DNA from 4 places in the Enterobacter sp. E14S genome. Region 1 is predicted to be linked to each of the others. Evidence: predicted binding sites of a transcription regulator. Region 1 holds the regulator's gene; each other region holds the start of a gene.

Region 1 (4,928 bases):
GCAAGGAACGCCTCCCGATCGGCAAAACAGCTCGCTGCCAGCGCCGCGGTGAACTGCGTCTGCGACTGCTGCAGGCGCTCGCGCTCCAGCGCTTCCTGCTGCTGCTGCGCGCTGAGCTGGCTTTGTAGCGACACGCATTCATCGTGAACGTCGCGCCAGCCGTCAGGAATGGCCGGTTCGGCCTCTTCGCCGTTCGTTTCCGGAAGCGTGTCGAGCAGCGGCTTCAATGCGTTTATGCGTTCCAGAAGCACGCCGTGCTGCGTTTGTTTCTCCTGCCACTGCGCAAATTCCGCTTCGCGGGCGTGCAGCCAGGTGGCTTCATTACCGTCTTCAGGTACGTTAAGCGATAGCGAGAGCAGGGTGTGTTCCAGCGCCTGGCGCGCGGCCGTCAGCTGCTGCTGATGCTGTCGCTCCTGCACTTCCTGCTCGTTCAACTGGTTTTGCAGGGTCAGACGCTGGCTGAGCTGATAAAGCTGGCGCTCGTACTGTTCCTGCTCGTTCATCCATGGCGTGATATCTTCCTGAATATTCAACGTGATGTTCAGGGACGCGCAGGCCTCCATCCACTCTTTAGTGAGTGCTTGCTCTTCCTGAGAGAGCGTCTGCGCTTCGTCACTCTCGCGCTGGATCTGCTGAGTCAGGGCATTAACCTGCCCCAGCACCAGCAGCCCTTCCTCTTTAAGCGCGGCGACCTCTTTTTCCAGGAGATCGCGGCGGCGCTGGTTATCCGTCAGCTCAAGCAACTGGTATTGCTCAACGGCGGGATGCTCGCTGGAGCCGCACAGCGGACAGGGTTTGCCTGCCTCAAGCCGGGAACGATAGCTTTCCAGGTCTTTAATCGTCGCTTCGCGTTCACAGAGGGCTTTAAGATCCAGAAAGTGCTGGTGTTTCTCTTTGTACTGCTGGCGACGCAGCGTCAGCGTTTCATTGAGTTTGTTTTGATCGGCCTGGGCCTTCTGCACGCTTTCACCGCTCTGGCGCAGGCGTTTTTGCAGCGGCTGATAGCGGGCATGGAGCGACGTTAGCCGCTGGCGCAGCGTGCGTGACCGTGACTGCTGCTCCATGGCCGCGCTGACCTCATCCGCCGTCAGCGTCAGCGCATTTTCCGGCATCTCAGCCAGCCTGTTGCGTAGTTCACCCATCCGCGTAGCAAGGGAGGCTAACTGCGTTTTATCGCGGTTAAGCTGTGAGAACTGGGCACGCCAGCCGGCAATCTCCTGCCCCAGCAGGCGATAGCGCTCGTGCTCCGCCAGCCACCGCGCCAGCGCCGTCAGTTCGGTCTGAAGCTGCTCATGATTCCGCTGGGCGGTATGACGGATCCGCGCGCGCAGCGCGGTTTTGGCTTGTAAGCGAGTATTTACTTCGATAATTCGCTGCTGGGTTTGCGTCAGACGCGCGGTTTGCTCCTGCAGGTGCGCCCACAGCGGTCGAAGCTGGGCGGCAGGCAGAGCATGCTGGAGCTTTGCCAGCTCTGGCGCAGCGTTCGTCAGCGCCTGTTGCGCCTGCTGCTGCATTGCGGTGACGCGCTGTTGCTCAAGCACGAGCTCGTCATGGCGCGTAAGCCACTGAAAATCTTTCTGCTGGCTTTGCTGCTGAACCAGCAGAATTTTCTCTTCGTCAGTAAGTGCCTGCAAACTTTGCTGCAACTGCTGCTGTTGCTCTTCGCTCAACAGCACGACGCCCGCCGCCTGCGCCTCGCATTTTTCAAGCACGCTGCGGGCGGCTTTGTGTTTCTCAAACACCATGGCGGAAATCTGGCCGTAGATCTCGGTGCCGGTCAGCTCTTCCAGCAGCTCGGCCCGATCGCTCGGTTTGGCATTAAGGAAGGCGGCAAACTGCCCCTGCGAGAGCAGCATGGAGCGGGTAAAGCGGCCATAGTCCAGCCCGGTGAGCGCTGCGGTTTGCTCCAGTTTATCCGTCACCTTGTCGGCCAGGATTTTGCCATCTTCACAGCGCGCCAGCTCCACGCGCGGCGCCTGCAGGTTGCCATCCGGCTGGTTGCGCGCGCGGTTCTGGCTCCAGAATGCGCGATAGGCGGTGCCTTTTACCTCGAACTCCACTTCCGCCAGGCACTCGGCGGTGTCGCGCGTCATCAGGTCGTTTTGCGCCTGGGAGACCTTCTGCAGTCGCGGCGTTTCGTGATAAAGCGCCAGACAGATAGCGTCAAGCAGGGTGGTTTTACCTGCCCCGGTCGCGCCGGTGATGGCAAACAGACCGTTGCTGGCAAACGGCTCTGCGGTAAAGTCAATTTTCCACTCGCCCTTGAGCGAGTTGAGGTTTTTCAGGCGCAGGCTCAAAATTTTCATGCGTTTTCTTCCTCATCATTGAGCGCATGCAGGGTATGGCTGAACAGTTCGCTGAGTCTTGCGCGCTTCGCATCGTCAATTTCCTCCTGCGAGAGCCTGCGTTCAAACACCTCTTCAACCCGCAGCTCACTGAGCGTTTCGCGTTGAGCGCTTAACAGAATTTTCTCGCGCTGCTCGCGGCTGCGGCGTACCAGTAAGACTTCGACGGGCAAATCTTCCGTCAACGCCTGAATTTTACGCTGCATATCGTGCAGGTAGTCATCGGTGGTGATTTCGATATCCAGCCAGATGGGGGGATCTTGCTCGACGCCGCGCCACTGCTCCAACTGGGCGGTGATGGCGTCGAGATCGCCTTTCAGCACCGCCAGCGGCTGGGTGACGGGCACCTCCAGCGTCTCGACGGCGCGGAGTTTGCCCTCGGAGAAGCTCACCAGATGGACGGATTTGGCTTTGCCCGTTTCGTCAAAGCTGAGCGAAAGGGGTGAGCCGCAGTAGCGGATATGCTCGCTGCCGCCGACGATCTGCGCCCGGTGTATGTGTCCGAGCGCAATGTAGTCGGCTGGCGGGAAGTTCTGCGCCGGAAAGGCGTCCAGCGTGCCGATATAGATGTCGCGTACGGCGTCACTTTTACTGGCCCCGACGGTGGTGAGATGCCCGGTCGCAATCACCGGAATCGGCTGGTCGCCGCGCAGGGCGCAGGCATCGGCGTGCTGCTGGTGATAATAGTCGGTGATGGCCTGTAATAGATGCTGCTGCTTTTCCGCACCCGACAGCCCCGCCTGGCTTTGCACGATGTCGCGCGGCCGTAAAAAGGGAATGGGGCACAGCACCGCCCCCGGCGTGCCGTCGCGTTTTTTCAGGATCTGCGGGGCGTGCCCGGCGCTGGCGACGACGGTGGTATTGAGAAATGCCAGGATGTCGCGGGATTCATTGAGCGTCGCGACGGAATCATGGTTGCCGGCGACAATCACCAGATGACAGCCGGTTTGCTGCAAATTCACTACGAAGCGGTTGTACAGTTCACGCGCATAGCTGGGGGGCGAGCCGGTATCAAAGATGTCACCCGCCACCATAATCGCGTCCACCTCGTGCGTCCGGGCCGTTTCCAGCAGCCAGTTCAGGAAGGCTTCATGTTCAGCCGCACGGCTTTTGCTGTAAAAATTTTGACCCAGATGCCAGTCCGAGGTGTGAAGTATGCGCATAGCAGATCCGTGGCAAAAAAGAGAAAGCAGGATTATAAACGTTCAGAGACGGGAAAATAACCGCTGTAATAAAACAACGGTTTGCCCCTTATCGTGGTACTGTTTTTCATAAATCTGTCATAAATCTGACGCATAATGGCGCCGAATTACAAACTTGTAACTTAAATAAGATAAGACAGGGCAAAGTATGGCGAGACGTATTCTGGTCGTAGAAGATGAAGCTCCAATTCGTGAAATGGTGTGCTTCGTGCTCGAGCAAAACGGCTTCCAGCCGGTTGAAGCGGAAGATTATGACAGCGCAGTGAACCAGCTGAATGAACCCTGGCCCGATCTGATTCTGCTGGACTGGATGTTGCCCGGCGGCTCCGGACTGCAGTTTATCAAACACCTGAAGCGTGAAGCGCTGACCCGCGACATTCCGGTTGTGATGCTCACGGCGCGCGGAGAAGAAGAGGATCGCGTTCGCGGTCTGGAGACCGGCGCGGACGATTACATTACTAAACCGTTCTCCCCAAAAGAGCTGGTTGCCCGCATTAAAGCCGTGATGCGCCGAATTTCGCCGATGGCGGTGGAAGAGGTGATAGAGATGCAGGGGCTGAGCCTTGACCCCACCTCACACCGCGTGATGACCGGTGAAAATCCCCTCGACATGGGGCCTACCGAATTTAAACTCCTGCACTTCTTTATGACCCACCCGGAACGCGTGTACAGCCGCGAGCAGTTGCTGAATAACGTCTGGGGAACTAACGTGTATGTCGAAGACCGGACGGTTGACGTACATATTCGCCGCCTGCGAAAAGCACTGGAACTGAGCGGCCACGATCGCATGGTGCAGACGGTCCGCGGCACGGGTTATCGTTTTTCTACCCGTTTCTGAACAATGACAGGAGTGTGACGCGTGCTGGAACGTCTGTCATGGAAAAGGCTCGTCTTTGAACTGATCTTATGCTGTATTCCGGCCTTCCTTCTGGGGGCCTTTCTTGGACACCTGCCGTGGTTTCTGCTGGCGTCGGTCACCGGGCTGCTGATCTGGCATTTCTGGAACCTGCTGCGCCTCTCCTGGTGGCTGTGGGTTGACCGAAGTATGACGCCGCCGCCGGGAAGCGGCAGCTGGGAGCCGCTGCTGTACGGTCTGCATCAGATGCAGATGCGTAATAAAAAGCGTCGCCGCGAGCTGGGAAGCCTGATTAAGCGTTTTCGCAGCGGTGCAGAGTCGCTGCCGGATGCCGTTATTCTGACGACCGAAGAAGGGACGATCTTCTGGTGTAACGGCCTTGCGCAACAGCTGCTGGGCCTGCGCTGGCCCGACGACAATGGTCAGAATATCCTCAACCTTCTGCGCTATCCCGAGTTCACGCTGTATCTGAAAAAGCGTGATTTTACCCGCCCGCACAATCTGAAGCTCAATAATGGTCGCCAT
Region 2 (4,928 bases), on a different contig from region 1:
CGAGCAGGCCTGTCGGACGCACAACCTGATCGACAACGTCTTCACCGGATTTCTCCAGCTCGTAGTTGCCCGGCGTGGCCGAGACGTAAATGGTTTGCGGCGCTAATGCCTCAAATTCTTCAAACTTCATCGGACGGTTATCCAGCGCTGACGGCAGGCGGAACCCGTACTCTACCAGCGTCTCTTTACGGGCCCTGTCACCACGGTACATCCCGCCGATCTGCGGGATCGTGACGTGGGATTCGTCGATTACCAGCAAACCGTCTGCCGGCAGGTAATCAAACAGCGTCGGCGGCGGCTCGCCCGGCCCGCGCCCGGAGAGGAAGCGCGAGTAGTTTTCAATGCCGGAGCAGTAGCCAAGCTCGTTCATCATCTCAAGGTCGAACTGGGTGCGCTGGCTGAGGCGCTGCTCTTCCAGCAGCTTATTGTTCGCCAGCAGCACCTTACGGCGCTCGGCCAGCTCCACTTTGATCTCTTCCATCGCCTGCACGATACGCTCGCGCGGCGTCACGTAGTGCGTTTTCGGGTAGATGGTGAAGCGCTGGATCACCGACTCAACGTGTCCGGTCAGCGGGTCGAAGAGCGACAGGCGTTCAACCTCTTCGTCAAACAGCTCGACGCGCAGCGCCATATCGTCCGATTCCGCCGGGAAGATGTCGATCACCTCACCACGCACCCGGAACGTCCCGCGCTGGAACGCCTGATCGTTACGGGCATACTGCAGCTCCGCCAGACGGCGGACGATGGCGCGCTGGTCGATAATCATCCCCTGCGTCAGGTGCAGCATCATCTTGAGATAGAGATCTGGATCGCCCAGACCGTAGATCGCGGAAACCGACGCGACGACGACCACATCGCGACGCTCCAGAAGCGCCTTCGTGGCCGACAGACGCATCTGCTCGATGTGTTCGTTAACCGAGGCATCCTTCTCGATGAAGGTGTCAGAGCTCGGCACGTAGGCTTCTGGCTGGTAGTAATCGTAGTAGGAGACGAAATACTCCACCGCGTTTTCCGGGAAGAACTCTTTCATCTCGCCGTAAAGCTGTGCGGCCAGGGTTTTGTTGGGTGCCAGCACCATCGTAGGACGCTGGAGATCCGCAATCACGTTGGCGATGGTGAACGTTTTACCCGAGCCGGTTACCCCCAGCAGCGTCTGGTGCGCCAGCCCGTCTTCCAGCCCCTCTTCCAGACGACGGATCGCCTCAGGCTGATCGCCAGATGGACGGAAAGCAGAATTCAATTTGAACGGTTTACTCATGGGCGACGACCTGATGACGTTATAAGCGGCAGGTGAGTAATTTTACTCGTTGTTGCCAGGAATGCCAGTAAAAAACACTGGATGAAAAACCAGTAGCATGTCAGGATATTTAGCATAGCGCCTGAATGATTAGCGCGATAGCGGCCAAAATTTGGACTGTGACAATATAAAACACCAGTCAGGTCAGGTTATCCCCAGAACTTTTTCTTTTTTAACATTTGTCAAGCCAGGTAATGATAGTTTTGTGGCAACCGGTGACACTTTCATGACGGGAATTGCTTTTATCTAAGCAATTAAATAATAAACGATATTTTCTAAAGCCGCGTTTCGCGCCAATTTGGGCGTAAGCCGCGTCTTCTCTCGCTTATCGCATGTTTTCTAACTCTAATGCACATGGTTATCCACAGGAATAGTGGATAACTGCTTCCAGCCCATACAGACTGGCGCTCGGCAAATTCCCGGTTTTTCCCACGAGACGGCAGTAAAAAATTTTTATAGCTATTTTTTGATGATTAACAGTTGCGTCATTCATAACCAACCGATGGGATCTTGCTCACATTTTCATCATTTTGGGTTCTGCACCACAATTCACCACCTCCAGCACCGTCGCTGTGCAATCCGGTTTTTTATAAACTGCTTTCCGGTGATTTATTCCTAAAAAAGCCGTTTTTTTGAACACATTTCTGTTTCTGGCAGGGGTTTTGCAGATTCAAACACGAGCCTCACCTACACACATTTTTAAGGAGAAAAAGATGTTGAGTCTGCGTGCTGTGAATCAGTTTACGGAAGCCAACATACGCTATGGAACGTGAATTTGGATTTTCCGCAAGGGATGTGTACAGGCGTCGTTGGCCTGCCGGGGATGGGGAAAACCACCCTCATGAATTGCATCGCCGGGAGAGTGCCCGTTGAAAGCGGCAGCATCATCTGGCACGAGGCGGGCGCGCCGCCGCGCGACTTGCTTAACCTGCCGCCAGAACAGCGCTCAGGACCGGGAATAGGCTATGTCCCGCAGGACAGGCGGATCTTCTCCCAGCTAACGATTGAGGAGAATCTGCATATCGCCATGCGGGCGATGGGGAAACCCAACCCGGAGGCCAAAATTGACGTTTACGACCTGTTTCCGGCGCTCTACGCATTGCGGCAGGCCCGCGCCAATACGCTCTCTCCGGACGATCAGTATCAGCTGGCGCTGGCTAATGCGCTGGTGAACCGCCCGAACCTGCTGATCCTCGATGAGCCCCTGCACGGCGCAGGACACAGCTTCGCCCAGAAGCTGGGGCAGCTGCTGGTGCGCTTAAACCGGGAGTTAGGTATGACGGTGCTGCTAGCGGAACAGCAGCTGTCGTTCATCCGCCGGGTGGCGGACCGTTTCTGTATGCTCTATCGCGGGCGTAACGTGGCGCAGGGCCACGTTAACGAACTGGATGACGAGCTTATCGCGCACTGGATGTCGCGGGAAGCAAGACGCTGAGATCGAGATAACGCCCGGTGTCGGCATTTTCCGCGCCGTCAGCAAGCCAGGGGATTTCCCCGAGGCACGGGGCGGGAAGTACGCGCCTGAGCGTCGCCAGATACTCCTGGTGTCGTTTCCCCGGCGCAACCACGTCGTTGGCTATCCAGCCCGCCAGACGCAGCCCGGCCTGCTGGACGGCCTGCGCGGTCAACATGGCGTGATTGATGCAGCCCAGCCTGACGCCGACGACCAGAATGACCGGAAGCTGCTCGGCCTGCACCCAGTCAGCAAACGTCTGCGTCTCTGAAAGCGGCGTAAACCAGCCGCCTGCACCTTCCACCAGCACCCAGTCGGCCTGGCTTTCCAGCGTCCGTAACCCGGCTGACAGCACGGTGAAATCAATCGGACGACCTTCGTCAGCGCTGATGATGTGCGGCGAGGTCGGCTCGGCAAAGGTGTACGGATTCACCGCTGAATAGGCAAGCTCACGCGTGCTGTTACGCTGGAGCGCCAGCGCGTCGGTGTTGCGTAACCCTTCCGCCGTCATCTCACTGCCGGAAGCAACCGGCTTATATCCGGCGGTGTTTTTCCCAAGCTTTCGCGCCGCCTGCAGCAGCGCCGAGCTGGCCACCGTTTTGCCCACTTCCGTGTCCGTGCCGGTAACAAAATAACGTTCACTCACGTTCGATAATCCCATGAAAAAGTTGATAAGAGAGCGGGAAATGTCCCCGCTGCTGCGGCCAGGCCAGCTCCAGACGCTGCAGCTGGCCCCGGGTCAGCGGTTTTTTCTCCCGTCCGGCGTGCAGGTGCGTGGCGCCGATGCCCTTCAGCGAACGCATAGCGCTGAACGCATCGCCAAAATTGAGGGTGATGGTCTGCACCGTGCTGCGGTAGCGCCAGCCTGCCAGCGCCTGCGTCACCTGGTCATGCGATAAAAAGCGGTTAGCGTGCGGCTGCTCATCCACCGCTTTCCACGCCTGATTCAGCTCCGGCAGCGAACTTTCCAGCAGGGTGGTAAAGGCCACTTTCCCGCCCGGTCGCGCCACGCGATAAAGCTCGCGCAAGGCCTGCGGCAGGCTGCTGCACCACTGGACCGCCAGATGACTCCAGACCAGATCGAACTGCGCATCCGCCAGCGGGATCGCCTCGATATCCGCCAGCAAATAATGGTCCGCGGCCTGTCGCTGACGCGCCTCGTCGAGCATCTGTTCCGAGAGGTCGATAGCCGTGACCTGGCTTCCCGTCCCGCGCCAGTAGCGGCTGTTGCTGCCGGGACCACAGCCCGCGTCCAGCACCTGCGGAAAACGATTCTCGCCAAGCGCGGCCAGAAGCCCCTGCGCGCTCTGACGCTGCAGCTCATCGTGCTGCGAATAGCTCTGCGCGGCCCGGCCAAATGCCGCCGCAACGGCCTGCTTATTCACCGGCGTCATGGAGCGCCTCCAGCAGCGTCTGGATATCCCGAGCGTCATGCGCCGCCGTCAGGGTTAAACGCAGCCGCGCGGTACCCGGCGGGACCGTTGGCGGGCGGATGGCGGTCACCCACATGCCGCGCTCGCGCAGCGCCTGTGCCAGCGCCAGCGCGCGGCCGTTCTCGCCGACAATCACCGGCTGGATAGCGCTTTGCGAATCGGGGCTGTGGAAGGGCAGCGCCGCTAACCCCTTGCGGAAGCGGGAGATATGCTCTGCCAGCCGCTGACGACGTTCATCGCCTTCAGCGCTGCGGATCACCGCCAGCGACGCAGACAGCGCCACGGCCTGCGCCGGGGGCATGCTGGTGCTGTAGATCAGGTGTCGGGCAAACTGCAGCAGATAGTCGGCGACGGACTCGCTGCACAGCACGGCGGCGCCGCTGACGCCAAAGCCTTTGCCGAAGGTGACGATCAGCAGCTCGGGCTTCACGTTTTGCTGGTATGCGCTGCCGCGACCTTCGTCGCCCATTACGCCAATGCCGTGGGCATCGTCGACCAGCAGCCAGGCATTTTGCCGCTTTGCAGCCTCATGCAGCGCGGCAAGCGGCGCGCTGTCGCCGTCCATGCTGAACACCCCTTCCGTGACCGCCAGCTGCTGTCCGTCGCAGGGTTTATCCAGCAGCGCAGCGAGCTGCTCCGCATCGTTATGGGCAAAGCGGCGCAGCTGCGCCGGGCTTAAATTTGCCGCCTCCAGCAGCGAGGCGTGACTCAGGCGGTCGGCGACTATGCGGTCCTCTTTTTCCAT
Region 3 (4,928 bases), on a different contig from region 1:
CTGGGTGGAGCATCACCCCATCGGCGTGCTGATGGCCGTTGAGCCGTGGAACTTCCCGTACTACCAGCTGATGCGCGTCCTGGCGCCAAACCTGGCGGCGGGTAACCCCGTCATCGCCAAACATGCCAGCATCGTGCCGCACTGCGCCGAGACCTTTGCCCATCTGGTGCGCGAGGCGGGTGCGCCGGAAGGGGCGTGGACCAACCTGTTTATCTCGTCCGAGCAGGTGGCGAATATCATTGCTGACGATCGCGTGCAGGGCGCCGCATTAACCGGCTCCGAAAAGGCCGGCAGCGCGGTGGCCGCGCAGGCGGCGAAGCACATTAAGAAATCCACGCTGGAGCTGGGCGGTAATGACGTGTTCGTGGTCCTGGACGATGCAGACCTTGAGAAGGCCGTGAAAATTGGCGTTAACGCGCGGCTCAACAACGCCGGGCAGGTCTGCACCGCGGCGAAGCGCTTTATCCTGCATGAAAAGATTGCAGAGGCCTTCCTGAGCAAATTCACCGAGGCGTTTAAGCAGGTGAAGATTGGCGATCCGCTGGACGAAAGCACCACGCTGGGGCCGCTGTCGTCTAAAGATGCGCTCGAAACGCTGACCAGACAGGTTAACGAGGCGGTGAAAAACGGCGCCACGCTGCACTATGGCGGCAAACCGGCGCAGCGCGACGGGAGTTTCTTCGAACCGACGATCCTGACGAATATCTCCCGCGATAACCCGGCGTATTTCGAAGAGTTCTTCGGCCCGGTGGCGCAGATGTACGTGGTGAAAAACGACGACGAGGCGGTCGCGCTGGCGAACGACTCCCACTACGGCCTGGGCGGGGCGGTATTCAGCCAGAATATCGAGCGCGCGAAGAAAATGGCGTCGCGGATTGAGACCGGGATGGTGTACATCAACTGGCTCACCGATACCGCGCCAGAGCTGCCGTTCGGCGGCGTGAAGCGCTCCGGCTACGGGCGCGAGCTGTCGGATCTGGGGATCAAAGAGTTTGTGAACCAGAAGCTGGTGGTGGTGCATAAGTAAGAGGTCATAAAAAACCTGCCAGCCGGCAGGTTTTTTTTAAAGGGATTATTGCACTTCGATCTTGTCCCAGCCGCTTTTGAACATGCAGCTGTCAACTAACGTATCCCGGCGATATTCATTCGCGTCTTCAACCGTGTAGCTCGTGGAAATATCCTTTTTCTTGTTCTTTTTGTCCGTTTTTTCCGAGCTGGATCCGGTTACGACGTTATCCGGGGGCAGATCGATCAGCGCCTGCGCTTCGCATTCCGTGAGCTTTTTATTCATTTCCGCATCGCTGACGCCCGGTTTCACCCATTTGTACTGGACGCAGCCGGCGAGCATCAGCGTGAGGCTCAGAACGCAAAGCGCGGTCATGCGGTGTTTCATCAGAAGGTGACTCCACCGCCTACATATGCGCCGTCAATCAGCGTGTGGCCAGGACGACCGTCTTTGCCGTCCACGCTCACGTGGCGGTAGCCCACTTTCAGGGTCACTGGCGTAATTGGCGTCCAGCTTACGCCGCCGTTGGCTTCGACGTAGTTTTTCACGCTGTTGTTCAGGCCTTCTGGTGCGACATAGCCTTCACCGTAGACGTGGATGCTGTCGGTCAGGGCAACGTTTACGCCGCCGCCAATCGGGAACGCCACGCCGTTATCGCCTTTTTTCGGGCCGAGGTAGATGGCTTTTGCGCCCGCGTTCAGCATCACCGGGCCAAGACCCAGGTTGTAGCCTGCGCCCACGCCGCCGGTCTGGGTACCGTCGTCGGTGTTTTTCAGCCAGTTACTTTCCAGATAAACACCGGATGAGGATTTCCCCATTTCCAGGTTGAGGTTGGTAAAGTTTTTACCCTGCTCAACGGTGCCGCCCATCGCCAGTGCGGAACCCGATACGGCAGCCAGAGCAGAAAGAAGAAGGATATTCAGTTTTTTCATGTTTTTTGCCTCGTCATTAAATTCATCTGGGCGCACCTTAACAAGCGATGTTAATGACTGCAAATGTGATATAAATCGCGGTTTTATACTGATATTGTTAACTTTTTTATTGAAGTTGTTGCAATGATGTTTGATTGTCGGGGTGTCAACAGGGGATGTTTTTAGCGTTTAGGAACCGTTTAGTTTTTTGACTAAACATAAACTGAACGAGGCGGGGATAGTGATTTGAGATGAATTAATTGGGTTTCTAATAATTTCCAAAAATGTTTCGCCTGTCACACAAAACAACAAAGCCTTACATTTCGAGTGATGAATATACGTTCAATCGCTCATACCGGTTTCCCTTCCATGTCATTTTTCTGACACGTTTATTCTTTACGTTGTTGGCTTCACTAACTGGATGCTAACAATATGAAAAGAAAAATTATTCCTGTGCTAATCGGCTGTGCGCTCTCTTTCTCTGGCCTGGCGGCGCAGCCCACTGCTGAGCGCTATGTCGTCAGCTTCCCTGAAGGCTCCCACGTGAGCTACAGCGGCGCGTTTGCCAGCGCGTTTCCGAACGGACTGCCCGTGGGAATCGGTTCTGGCCTGCTGTTTACGGGCAAGCAGGGCGACGCCCTGACCTTTGCGACCGTGACCGATCGCGGTCCAAACGCCGATGCGCCAAAAATGGGTAAAAGCGAAGCCAAAATATTTGTCACGCCAGATTTCGCGCCGCTGCTGATGACCATCCGCGTTCAGAACGGCAAAGCGGAGGCTGTCGATGCCCGCCCGCTGCATGATGATAAAGGCGAGATCAACGGTCTGCCGCTGCAAAGCGGCGTGATTGGCTCCACCAATGAAGTGGCGTTCAGCGATACCCTCAAGATCCTGAAGGGCGACAACCGCGGGCTGGACACGGAAGGCATCACCCCGGACGGCAAAGGCGGCTACTGGCTGTGCGACGAATATGGCCCGTTCCTGATTAACGTCGACAGCAAAGGGAAGATCCTGGCGATCCACGGGCCGCAGGCCGCGGAAGGGGAGAAATCCATCGCGGGCGGTCTGCCAAACATTATCAAATGGCGCCAGGCGAACCGGGGCTTTGAAGGCCTGACCCGGATGCCGGACGGGCGTATTATCGCCGCTGTGCAAAGCACGCTGGATATCGATGGTAAGAGCAAAAAGCAGGCGCTGTTTACGCGTCTGGTGAGCTTCGACCCGGCAACCGGGAAAACGGCGATGTACGGTTACCCTATCGACAGCGCGGCTTATGACAAAAACAGCGACGCCAAAATCGGCGACATCGTGGCGCTCGATAACCAGCACATCCTGCTGATTGAGCAGGGAAGCGATAAAAACGACGGCATGCGTAACCTGATTTATAAGGTGGATCTCAGCAAGGCGAGCGACCTTTCCGCCTTCGACAAGCCGGGCGAGTACCCGGAGTTTGATGATGAAAAAACCCTGGCGCAGCGCGGCATTACCCTTGCGGCTAAAACGCAGGTCGTCGATCTCCGCGCACTGGGCTGGCAGCAGGAGAAGGCCGAAGGGCTGGCGCTGATCGACAGCAAAACGCTTGCGGTAGCGAACGATAACGACTTTGGCGTGAAGGTTGCGATGCAAAACCCGGTCGAGGGCAAGAAGCTCAAGGATTATCGGGTGAACGCGGAAGGCAAGCTGACGCTGGATGATAAGCCGGTTGAAACCACGCTCAGCGTGAAGCCGCTGAAGAAGCCGGAGTCGGACAGCGAGCTGTGGATTGTGACGCTGCCGGAAGCGGTGAAATAAGTTTACCCTTCTTGCTAAAGGCTGGGGTATCCCCACAAGATAATGCCTGCACAGACGGCTCCCTCTCCCTTGAGGGAGAGGGCTGGGGTGAGGGGGAACATACGGCTGTGGAGGTTATTCCGTTCACTCTATGTTCCTTGCTACTCTGTAACGGCATGACCTGTGAACGTGCCAGGGTGGCTCAATCGCCACCACCCTGGCGACCCGGGCTCCCGGCGGTAAATCGCCGCTTCGCGGTACCCTCAGCTTATTCCTTCAGGCTATCGGGTCGGGCATGAGCCTGCATCCCTGCAGGCCACGCCCTCTCGGCGCATCCCTGCGCCTCGCCCCGGCCTTACGGAAACGCCTCGGCGATTTACAGCCGGACCAGGGCATCGCTGTGAGCCACTAATTTTTCTGAAGCAACATTCATCGCTTCAGGTTAAAAAATTACCGGGGATCCCTCAGCCCCACAGGGGAGAGGAGATGCATAGCGGTTATTTCTTCAGCCCTGCAAACGCCGCCCGAATCTCTTCTTCCGGGAGTTGGATACCGATAAACACCATCACGCTGTGCGGCGCTTCATCGCCCCAGGGTCTGTCCCAGTCTGCGCTGTACAGGCGCTGTACGCCCTGGAACAGCAGGCGGTTCGGCTCGCCGTCAATCCACAGCATCCCTTTATAGCGCAGCAGCTTGTCGGCAAACGACAGCAGCAGGTTTTCCATCACCCGCGAAACCTCGCTGATGTCCACCGGGTAGTCCAGCTCGACCACAATCGACGCCACGTCGTTTTGCTTATCTCCCATAAAGTGGAAGCGCGGTTTCGCGGTGACGTTCTCTTCCAGCATAAAGCCGTTGGTGTTGAACAGCTGAGACAGATCGATGTCGCCATGCGTCACCGTGTAAACCGGCGCGCGGGAGTTAATGCGGGTCAGGCGCTCGCGCAGTTTTTCGCTTTCGCCCGCCACATCGGTTTTGGTCAGCAGGATGCGGTCGGCGTAGCCCACCTGAGACTGGGCGATGGTGAACTGGTTCATCTGCTCGTCGGCGTGAACCGCGTCGACCAGGGCAATCACGCCGTCCAGCATGTAGCGCTGGCAGAGGATTTCGTGAGAGAAAAAGGTCTGAATAATCGGGCCGGGGTCGGCCATGCCGGTGCACTCGATCACCAGGCGGTCAAAGTCGATCTCGCCGCGATCGCGGCTGTCGAGCAGGTCCAGCAGGGCGTCTTCTAATTCGTT
Region 4 (4,928 bases), on a different contig from region 1:
GAAGACATTTTGATGCTCTACGGCGATGTCCCGCTGATCTCCGTTGAAACCCTGACTCGCCTGCGTGAAGCCAAACCGCAGGGCGGTATCGGTTTGTTGACCGTCGTGCTGGACGATCCAAGCGGTTATGGCCGCATCACCCGTGAAAACGGCAACGTCACGGGTATTGTTGAGCATAAAGATGCCAGCGACGAACAGCGCCAGATTCAGGAGATCAACACCGGTATCCTGATTGCCAACGGCGCGGATATGAAGCGCTGGCTGTCCAGACTCGACAATAACAACGCGCAGGGTGAATACTACATCACCGACATCATTGCGATGGCGTACCACGAAGGGCGTGAAATTGCCGCCGTTCATCCGGCGCGCATCAGCGAAACGGACGGCGTGAACAACCGCCTTCAGCTTTCCCGTCTTGAGCGTATTTATCAGTCCGAGCAGGCCGAAAAACTGCTGCTGGCGGGCGTGATGCTGCGCGATCCGGCGCGTTTCGATCTGCGTGGTTCGTTATCTCACGGGCGTGACGTTGAAATTGATACGAACGTTATCCTCGAAGGTTACGTCACGCTGGGCAATCGCGTCAAAATTGGCGCCGGCTGCGTGATTAAAAACAGCGTCATCGGCGACGACTGCGAAATCAGCCCGTACAGCGTGGTGGAAGATGCCCGTCTGGATGCGGCCTGTACCATCGGCCCGTTTGCGCGTCTGCGCCCGGGCGCTGAGCTGCTGGAAGGCGCTCACGTGGGTAACTTCGTGGAGATGAAAAAAGCGCGTCTGGGTAAAGGCTCGAAAGCCGGTCATCTGACCTATCTGGGCGACGCGGAAATTGGCAATAACGTGAATATTGGTGCAGGGACTATTACCTGTAACTATGACGGCGCGAATAAGTTTAAAACCATCATCGGTGACGACGTGTTCGTTGGCTCCGATACGCAGCTGGTGGCGCCCGTTACCGTGGGTAACGGAGTGACTATCGCCGCCGGAACAACCGTTACGCGCGATGTGGCCGAGAACGAGCTGGTGTTAAGCCGCGTGCCGCAGGTCAGCAAGCAGGGCTGGAAACGCCCGGTGAAGAAAAAGTAACAACAAGGCGGGTGGCGCTACGCTTACCCGCCCTACGATTGAGTAGGCCTGATAAGGCGTAGCCGTCATCAGGCAAACCCGGGAGAGGGGATAAATATATATCTCCCCCCACAAGCAGTACCCATAAAAATAACCCCACTCTCTACAAGGCTCGGGGTGCCCGGAAAGGGCGTTACCCAAAGGATTTCGCGTTGTGGCAAGGCGGCAAGCGTATGAGTCCATGGGAGCTTACTTAAGTAAGTGACCGTGGCGAGTACGAGAAGCCAACGCAGCCGCAGCGTGAAAGACGCAGGGAAAATACAGGTCAGCGACAACGCAGGCATAATGCCTAAATTCGGAATCTAAAATTATGTGTGGAATTGTTGGCGCAGTTGCGCAGCGTGATATTGCTGAAATCCTTCTCGAAGGTTTACGTCGTCTGGAATACCGTGGTTACGACTCAGCCGGTCTGGCTGTCGTCGATGCAGAAGGTCATATGACCCGTCTGCGTCGTCTCGGTAAAGTGCAGATGCTGGCCCAGGCCGCGGAAGAACATCCGCTGCATGGTGGTACCGGTATTGCGCACACCCGCTGGGCGACGCACGGCGAACCGTCTGAAGGTAACGCGCACCCGCATGTGTCTGAACACATCGTGGTCGTGCACAACGGCATTATCGAAAACCACGAACCGCTGCGCGAAGAACTGAAAGCGCGCGGCTACACCTTCGTCTCAGAAACTGACACCGAAGTGATTGCTCACCTGGTGCACTGGGAGCTGGAGCAGGGCGGCACGCTGCGTGATGCGGTGCTGCGTGCTATCCCTCAGCTGCGCGGTGCGTACGGTACGGTGATCATGGATTCCCGCGATCCGTCCACATTGCTGGCCGCGCGTTCCGGTAGCCCGATGGTTATCGGTCTGGGCATGGGCGAAAACTTCATCGCTTCTGACCAGCTGGCGCTCCTGCCGGTTACCCGTCGCTTTATCTTCCTCGAAGAGGGTGATATCGCGGAAGTGACCCGTCGCAGCGTGACCGTCTTCGATACCAAAGGCGAGCAGGTGAAACGTCAGGAGATCGAATCGAATCTGCAGTACGACGCGGGTGATAAAGGCGCTTACCGTCACTACATGCAGAAAGAGATTTACGAGCAGCCAAACGCCATCAAAAACACCCTGACCGGGCGCATCAGCCACGGTGAAGTGGATCTGAGCGAGCTGGGCGCAAACGCGAACGAACTGCTCGGCAAGGTCGAGCATATTCAGATCGTCGCCTGCGGCACCTCTTACAACTCCGGTATGGTTTCTCGCTACTGGTTTGAATCCCTGGCGGGCGTGCCGTGCGATGTGGAAATCGCGTCTGAATTCCGCTATCGCAAATCCGCGGTGCGTCGTAACAGCCTGATGATCACCCTTTCCCAGTCCGGCGAAACGGCGGATACGCTGGCAGCGCTGCGTCTGTCTAAAGAGCTGGGTTACCTGGGCTCGCTGGCTATCTGTAACGTTCCTGGCTCATCGCTGGTGCGTGAGTCCGATCTGGCGCTGATGACCAAAGCGGGCACAGAAATCGGTGTGGCCTCCACCAAAGCGTTTACCACTCAGCTAACCGTTCTGCTGATGCTGGTGGCGAAGCTTGCGCGTCTGAAAGGTGAAGATGCGTCCGTTGAGCACGACATCGTTCACGGCCTGCAGGCGCTGCCGAGCCGTATTGAGCAGATGCTGTCTCAGGACAAACGCATTGAAGCGCTGGCGGAAGATTTCTCCGACAAACATCACGCCCTGTTCCTGGGTCGTGGCGATCAGTATCCGATTGCGCTGGAAGGCGCGCTGAAGCTGAAAGAGATCTCCTACATTCACGCTGAAGCCTATGCGGCTGGCGAGTTGAAGCACGGCCCGCTGGCGCTGATTGACGCGGATATGCCGGTCATCGTTGTGGCACCAAACAACGAACTGCTGGAAAAACTGAAGTCTAACATCGAAGAAGTGCGCGCCCGCGGCGGTGTTCTGTACGTCTTCGCCGACAAAGATGCCGGTTTTGTCAGCAACGACAACATGCACATCATCGAGATGCCGCATGTGGAAGAGGTGATTGCACCCATCTTCTACACCGTTCCGCTGCAGCTGCTGGCTTATCACGTTGCCCTGATCAAAGGCACCGACGTTGACCAGCCGCGTAACCTGGCGAAATCGGTTACCGTAGAATAATCCCTTCAGGCTCCACCTTCGGGTGGAGCTTTTTTATCCCACCCGGCTTGTTTTTAATCAATCCTTTCTCGTTTTTAATAATGACAATTTGTCATCTTCAGCTACTTTTTTCAGTGTCACATAAAGAAAATATTTCTGAAAACGTCTTGTCATAAAAGTGGCTAACGCGATGAAAAATAAGCTTTCTTTTGCTTGTTTTTAAGTGAAATTTTCGTTGTCATAAAACTGTCATAATTCGTACATTTATCTGTCACCTGTTTGTCCTATTTTGCTCATCGTAGCCACTAAACAACGATTTACGAAAATCTTGCAGGAGACATTATGAAAGTTATGCGTACCACTGTCGCAACTGTTGTCGCCGCGACCTTATCTCTGAGCGCGTTCTCTGTATTTGCAGAAGCAAGCCTGACTGGCGCTGGTGCAACCTTCCCTGCGCCGGTGTATGCCAAATGGGCGGATACCTACCAGAAAGAAACCGGTAACAAGGTTAACTATCAGGGTATCGGCTCCTCCGGTGGCGTTAAACAAATTACCGCGAACACTGTTGATTTCGGCGCATCAGACGCTCCGCTGTCTGATGACAAACTGGCTCAGGAAGGCCTGTTCCAGTTCCCTACCGTGATCGGCGGTGTGGTTCTGGCCATCAACCTGCCGGGCGTGAAGTCGGGTGAGCTGGTGCTGGACGGCAAAACGCTGGGTGACATCTACCTGGGCAAAATCAAAAAATGGGATGACGAAGCGATCGCTAAACTCAACCCAGGCCTGAAGCTGCCTTCTCAGAACATCGCCGTGGTTCGCCGTGCGGATGGTTCCGGTACCTCTTTCGTGTTCACCAGCTACCTGGCAAAAGTGAACGAAGAGTGGAAATCTAAAGTCGGCTCCGGCTCTACCGTTAACTGGCCAACCGGTCTGGGCGGTAAGGGTAACGACGGTATCGCCGCGTTCGTACAGCGTCTGCCTGGCTCAATTGGTTACGTAGAGTATGCGTACGCTAAGCAGAACAACCTGTCCTACACCAAACTGGTTTCAGCCGACGGCAAACCGGTTAGCCCAACCGAAGAGAACTTTGCTAACGCGGCGAAAGGCGCTGACTGGAGCAAATCCTTCGCGCAGGATCTGACTAACCAGAAAGGCGAAGGTGCATGGCCAATCACCTCTACCACTTTCATCCTGGTTCACAAAGAGCAGAAGAAACCTGAGCAGGGCGCCGAAGTGCTGAAGTTCTTCGACTGGGCGTACAAAAACGGCGGCAAACAGGCTAACGCCCTGGATTACGCCACCCTGCCGGAAAACGTGGTTGAGCAGATTCGCGCTGCATGGAAAACCAACGTGAAAGACAGCAGCGGTAAAGCGCTGTACTAACAGGATATATTTAACGAAGATGGCGGGTGGCGCTATGCTTACCCGCCCTACGGTTTAAGCTGTAGGCCCGGTAAGCGTCAGCGCCACCGGGCATATTCGTAAAAACGTCTCAAACAGAAGAGTAATTTATGGCTGCAACCAAGCCTGCATTTAACCCTCCGGGTAAAAAAGGTGACATGATTTTCAGCGCGCTGGTGAAACTGGCTGCGCTGATTGTGCTATTGCTGCTGGGCGGCATTATCGTGTCTCTGATTTTCTCCTCATGGCCGAGCATCCAGAAATTCGGTTTTTCCTTCCTGTGGAC

What was found. Region 1 encodes PhoB, which activates phosphate uptake and scavenging genes when phosphate is short. Its sites were predicted from a motif close to CTGTCATAAAACTGNCNNAT; they were not measured.
Region 2: a site for PhoB is predicted at 1,490-1,509, ahead of uvrB (excinuclease ABC subunit UvrB). Genes of this name have one in related genera too.
Region 3: a site for PhoB is predicted at 2,285-2,304, ahead of ACZ6J2_RS11505 (esterase-like activity of phytase family protein). Genes of this name have one in related genera too.
Region 4: a site for PhoB is predicted at 3,477-3,496, ahead of pstS (phosphate ABC transporter substrate-binding protein PstS). Genes of this name have one in related genera too.

What each region holds. Positions count from the first base shown of each region.
Region 1 is NZ_JBVODQ010000005.1:98,291-103,218, forward strand. It holds gene sbcC (exonuclease subunit SbcC) at 1-2,306, opposite strand, end outside; gene sbcD (exonuclease subunit SbcD) at 2,303-3,508, opposite strand; gene phoB (phosphate response regulator transcription factor PhoB) at 3,696-4,385, shown strand; gene phoR (phosphate regulon sensor histidine kinase PhoR) at 4,407-4,928, shown strand, end outside.
Region 2 is NZ_JBVODQ010000003.1:391,178-396,105, forward strand. It holds gene uvrB (excinuclease ABC subunit UvrB) at 1-1,258, opposite strand, end outside; partial or broken gene ACZ6J2_RS10010 (ABC transporter ATP-binding protein) at 2,011-2,732, shown strand; gene bioD (dethiobiotin synthase) at 2,695-3,396, opposite strand; gene bioC (malonyl-ACP O-methyltransferase BioC) at 3,389-4,144, opposite strand; gene bioF (8-amino-7-oxononanoate synthase) at 4,128-4,928, opposite strand, start outside.
Region 3 is NZ_JBVODQ010000004.1:94,939-99,866, reverse strand. It holds gene ACZ6J2_RS11520 (NAD-dependent succinate-semialdehyde dehydrogenase) at 1-1,027, shown strand, start outside; gene ACZ6J2_RS11515 (hypothetical protein) at 1,073-1,393, opposite strand; gene ACZ6J2_RS11510 (YfaZ family outer membrane protein) at 1,393-1,938, opposite strand; gene ACZ6J2_RS11505 (esterase-like activity of phytase family protein) at 2,350-3,708, shown strand; gene yjiA (GTPase) at 4,185-4,928, opposite strand, start outside.
Region 4 is NZ_JBVODQ010000014.1:67,755-72,682, reverse strand. It holds gene glmU (bifunctional UDP-N-acetylglucosamine diphosphorylase/glucosamine-1-phosphate N-acetyltransferase GlmU) at 1-1,083, shown strand, start outside; gene glmS (glutamine--fructose-6-phosphate transaminase (isomerizing)) at 1,433-3,262, shown strand; gene pstS (phosphate ABC transporter substrate-binding protein PstS) at 3,584-4,624, shown strand; gene pstC (phosphate ABC transporter permease PstC) at 4,753-4,928, shown strand, end outside.